2 regions of the Pseudomonas sp. S34 genome follow, and region 2 is predicted to be linked to the other one. Evidence: riboswitches for the same ligand, from Rfam matches in the RefSeq annotation. Region 2 holds a riboswitch; the other holds the start of a gene.
The links. Region 2 has a riboswitch for cobalamin ahead of PspS34_RS15710 (CbtB-domain containing protein). Riboswitches for the same ligand answer to the same signal wherever they lie in the genome.

Region 1: it holds a riboswitch for cobalamin, as region 2 does, so the genes downstream of both, cobO (cob(I)yrinic acid a,c-diamide adenosyltransferase) here and PspS34_RS15710 (CbtB-domain containing protein) in region 2, are expected to answer to the same signal.

What each region holds. Positions count from the first base shown of each region.
Region 1 covers NZ_CP019398.1:1,773,236-1,775,622, reverse strand. Annotated here, with positions in the region: gene PspS34_RS07830 (cobyrinate a,c-diamide synthase) at 1-449, opposite strand, end outside; gene cobO (cob(I)yrinic acid a,c-diamide adenosyltransferase) at 446-1,057, opposite strand; cobalamin riboswitch at 1,139-1,373, opposite strand; gene PspS34_RS07820 (hypothetical protein) at 1,527-2,111, shown strand; gene PspS34_RS07815 (sorbosone dehydrogenase family protein) at 2,178-2,387, shown strand, end outside.
Region 2 covers NZ_CP019398.1:3,518,169-3,520,555, forward strand. Annotated here, with positions in the region: gene cobW (cobalamin biosynthesis protein CobW) at 1-288, opposite strand, end outside; cobalamin riboswitch at 391-604, opposite strand; cobalamin riboswitch at 816-1,042, shown strand; gene PspS34_RS15710 (CbtB-domain containing protein) at 1,164-1,355, shown strand; gene PspS34_RS15715 (CbtA family protein) at 1,367-2,074, shown strand; gene PspS34_RS15720 (cobalamin biosynthesis protein) at 2,071-2,387, shown strand, end outside.

The DNA of each region.
Region 1 (2,387 bases), 1.7 Mb from region 2:
TTGGCCAGCACGCCGGCGAATGGCAAGTCCGGCTGATAACGCGCCAGCCCCAGGGCCAATGCGCCAAAGGTCTGGGCCATGGCGGTGCCATCGATCACCCCCAGCACCGGCACACCGAAATGCCGCGCCAGATCGGCGCTCGACGGCGTACCGTCGAACAACCCCATGACGCCTTCGATCAGGATCAAGTCGGCTTCAGCGGCGGCTTCCCACAGCAACCGGCGACTCTCCTGCTCGCCGACCATCCACATGTCCAACTGATACACCGGCGCACCGCTGGCGCGCTCGAGGATCATCGGATCGAGAAAGTCGGGCCCGCACTTGAACACTCGGACCTTGCGCCCCTGATTGCGATGCAATCGGGCCAGTGCCGCGGTGACGGTAGTCTTGCCCTGGCCAGAGGCCGGCGCGGCAATCAGTACCGCCGGACAGTGCCGAGGCTGACTCACAATTCGACGCCTTTCTGCGCTTTGATCCCGGCTTGGAAGGCGTGCTTGATCACGCCCATTTCGGTGACGGTGTCAGCCATCTCGATCATCTCCGGCTTGGCGGCACGACCGGTGACCACCACGTGTTGCATCGGCGGTCGGGCCTGCAAGTCGCTGAGCACCTGATCGAGATCGAGGTAGCCGTGCTTGAGGGCGATGTTCAGCTCATCGAGCACCACCAGACCGATGGACGGATCGCGCAGCAGTTGCTGCGACACCGCCCAGGCCGCTTCGGCGGCGGCGATGTCGCGCTGGCGGTCCTGGGTTTCCCAGGTAAAGCCTTCGCCCATCACATGAAAACGCACCTGCTCGGGAAAGCGCCGGAAGAACAACTCCTCCCCCGTACTGTTGCGGCCCTTGATGAACTGCACCACGCCGCATTGCATGCCGTGCCCCATGGCGCGGGCAAGCATGCCGAAGGCCGAACTGCTCTTGCCCTTGCCGTTGCCGGTCAGCACCAGCAGCAGGCCACACTCGTTTGGGGAATTGGCGATGCGCTCGTCGATCACGGCTTTTTTGCGCTGCATGCGCGCCAGGTGGCGTTCGTCACGATCGGGGGTATCAGTCATGGGGGAGCTCTCCGTTGAGGCAGGAATAACGGCGGGCAGGCACAAGAATAGAAGGCAACAAGCCTGGCATCGCCCACCGTGATGCCGCTGGATGAATCAGGCCGGTCTCCGGGCTCATGAGTGGCCGCGGGGCCAGACCGTGCGCCTTCCCGCATCAAATCGACACAGTGGCATCACACACAGTTTTCACTCATTTACCGTTGCGGGGGCAGCGCCGGAATTGCGGGCCTTCAACCAACAGAAGGACTCACTCACCGGCTTCCCTGTTTCACTCTGTCGACCCAAGCCACAGAGCACCTGAAACAAGCCGCGAAGGTTAGAGGGTTGGGGGTGGAGCGTCAATTAAAGCCGGGAGGCCATCGACCGAATAACTGCCATCAATCAATAAACTGACGTCAATCTTGTGCCACGCTCCCAGCAGTGATATCAAAGAGCCACAACCTCACAACACAACAACAAGGGTGAGCCCATGCAAGGCATGATCATCAGCAATCCAAAGCTGGAATTCCTGCGCCCGGTGCTCGAACGCTGGTTCGAATGCATCGACCGTTACAACGCCGTCCGCGGTGATGGCGACACACCGTACTGGCACGACGAGAAGGCCAATCTCGGACTGCTGTCTGCCGCCGCCTGGATGGCCGAGATGGTCACACTGCAACAGACGCCCACCCGCAAGCAGACCGAAGAAGGCGAACGCAACAGCCGCGCCGACCTGCTCCTGGCCTCGCCCGAAACCCGCGCCTACATCCAGACCAGCCAGCGCTGGCCACGGGTCAACGGCCTCAATCTGACCCAGGCCCTGCTCGACATCGCCAGCGATGCCAAGCGCCTGAGCCACGCCAGCGACCTGAAACTCGGCTGCCTGTTCGTCGCCCCGCAAAAAGCCCAGCAGGGCGCCACACCGGAAGAGCTCCAGGACATGGTCGACGACCTGCAAAAGGAACACAGCTGCGCTGTCGCCTGGTATTTCCCTTATGCCTACCGCAAGTTGCGCAACGAAGCCGGCAACTATCACCCCGGCATAGCAGTGCTGTTCAAGGAGGCACGTGGCTAAGGGTTGAACCATCGGACGACAACGCGCCTCTATGATTAGAACAAGGCACTCATAGGGAAGCCCCGTATGCGCACGCCCCCGCTCGTTCTCGTTATCGCGTTCTGCGGAGGGCTCGCCGCTTGTGGCGGGACCGCCCGCCTGCAAGTCTCCGACGGCACCGGTCCTTCTCCTCAACTGCCAGAACCCGACAAAACCCTGATCCCGACCGTGAACATCGCCCCGGCCATCGGCTGGCCGAAGGGTGCGAAGCCCATCGCCGCCAATGGCACTCAAGTG
Region 2 (2,387 bases):
GCGACGGGCCACCAGTTCGCGCATCACCGGGAAGAATTCTTCCTGGACGGTGCAGCACAGGCAGCCGTTGGCCAGTTCATAGACACGGCCGTTGGCTTCTTCTTCGGTGCAACCGATGGAGCATTGCTTGAGGATTTCGCCATCAATGCCCAATTCACCGAATTCGTTGACGATCACCGCAATGCGGCGACCCTGGGCGTTGTCGAGCATGTGGCGCAGCAGCGTGGTTTTACCCGAGCCGAGAAAGCCGGTGACGATGGTGACGGGGAGTTTGGCCAGTGTTTTCATCGGATGCCCTATGGCTAAGCTGGCGGGCATACGGGACGACGACCGGCAACGCGCACGCGATTACCTGAAGAGTTCGCCACCGGATCACCCCGCCCGGTTGAAAGTGAGAATCTGTGACGAGGCAGGTCTCCTGGCTGACGGTGTGCCGGGCTTGAGCCTGGCATTCGCTGCGCCTTCCCGCCGGCCTCATGAATTGAGTCAGCAGTGGCGTGGCAACGAACATCACCGTTCACAGTTGCGGGGGCAGCCGCGGCATTGACCGCGTTCCCTTCTTAGCTTCGACAAACGCCGAAGAACCTCGAAAGCGCAAGGCTACGCATGGTCTTGGGGCGGGTCAATGCTTGCGATCCCTGTGGCGAGGGGGCTTGCCCCCGTTCGGCGGCGAAGCCGTCGCAAATCCAGAGTGCACGCTTTGTCTGGATAAAAGTAAGGGGGCCGCTTCGCAGCCCAACGGGGGCAAGCCCCCTCGCCACAGAAACTCAAACGAGAACCCCTGCCAATTGACGCCCAACCCCCGCCCATGCTCTCCTACACACCTTGTTACGGGTGCCCTTCACAGGGTGAAACGGGAAACCGGTGAATCATGTGCTTTACTCTTAAGCCATGTCAGTCCGGTGCTGCCCCCGCAACGGTAAGCGAGCGAAGCGTCAGATCCACTGTGCCACTGCGGCATGGGAAGGTGATGCTTTCAGGTCCAGGCGCAAGCCTTTGCCCCTCGTGAGCCCGGAGACCGGCCCGCAACACAAAGTGACCAGTACGATCACTGAACCAACAAACCCGCGGTGGGCGGGCGCTGTTTGAAACCTTGCGCGCCTGGTCGTGCGGGTTTTTACATGCGCTCTTAATTCCCCGCTGACAGACCAGAGGGAAACGCCATGTCGATCATCAGCAGCGCCGAACACACAGCCGCGAGCACCACCTCAACCCTGACTCAACGTCTGGCCGCCGCCGTCTGCGCGTCGATCCTGGGCGCGTGCCTTGTGTATTTCGCCGGTTTCTCGCACATCGAAGCGGTGCACAACGCCGCCCACGATACCCGTCACAGCTCCGCGTTCCCGTGCCATTGAGAGCTGTCGACATGATCAAGCGTATTGCGCAAACCGCAGGTTTCACCGGGCTGCTGGCCGCCCTGTTGCTGACCCTGCTGCAAAGTTTCTGGGTCGCCCCGCTGATTTTGCAGGCCGAGACCTACGAAAAAGCCGAACCGGCCGCTGTTGAAATGCATGAACACGCCGACGGTGCGGTGGCTGCCCACACTCATGATGCTCAAGCCTGGGAGCCGCAAGACGGCTGGCAGCGCGTGCTGTCGACCACCGGTGGCAACCTGGTGGTGGCGGTCGGTTTCGCCCTGATGCTGGCCGGCCTGTACACCTTGCGTGCGCCGACCAAAACCTCTCAAGGCCTGCTCTGGGGCCTGGCCGGTTACGCGACCTTCGTGCTCGCCCCGACCCTCGGCCTGCCGCCTGAATTGCCAGGCACTGCCGCCGCCGACCTGGCACAACGGCAACTGTGGTGGGTCGGTACCGCCGCCTCCACCGCCGTCGGTATTGCGCTGATCGTGTTCAGCCGTCACTGGCTGATGAAAGTCCTCGGCGCGGCGATCCTCGCCGTTCCCCATGTGATTGGCGCGCCGCAACCGGAGGTGCATTCGATGCTTGCTCCAGAGGCACTGGAAACCCGGTTCAAAATCGCTTCGCAACTGACCAACGTGGCATTCTGGCTGGCCCTGGGCCTGATCAGCGCCTGGTTGTTCCGTCGCAAAAGCGATGGTCAATACAACGCATGACTGACGTCAGCACAGCGCCGACCCTGGTGGTCGGTCTGGGCTGCCAACGGGGCTGCCCCGTCAGCACGTTGTTGGCGCTGCTCGATCAGGCGCTGGAGGCGCACCAGATTGCCCGTCATGAAATCAAGGCGCTGGCCAGCATCGATTCGAAGCGCGACGAACCTGCACTGATCGAACTGGCTCAGCAACTCGGCCTGGAACTGATGTATTTCAGCAGTGAGCAACTGGCCGCTTATGAACCGCAACTCAGCCATCAATCGCAAATAGCGTTTGAACGCACCGGTTGCTACGGCGTTGCGGAAAGCGCCGCACT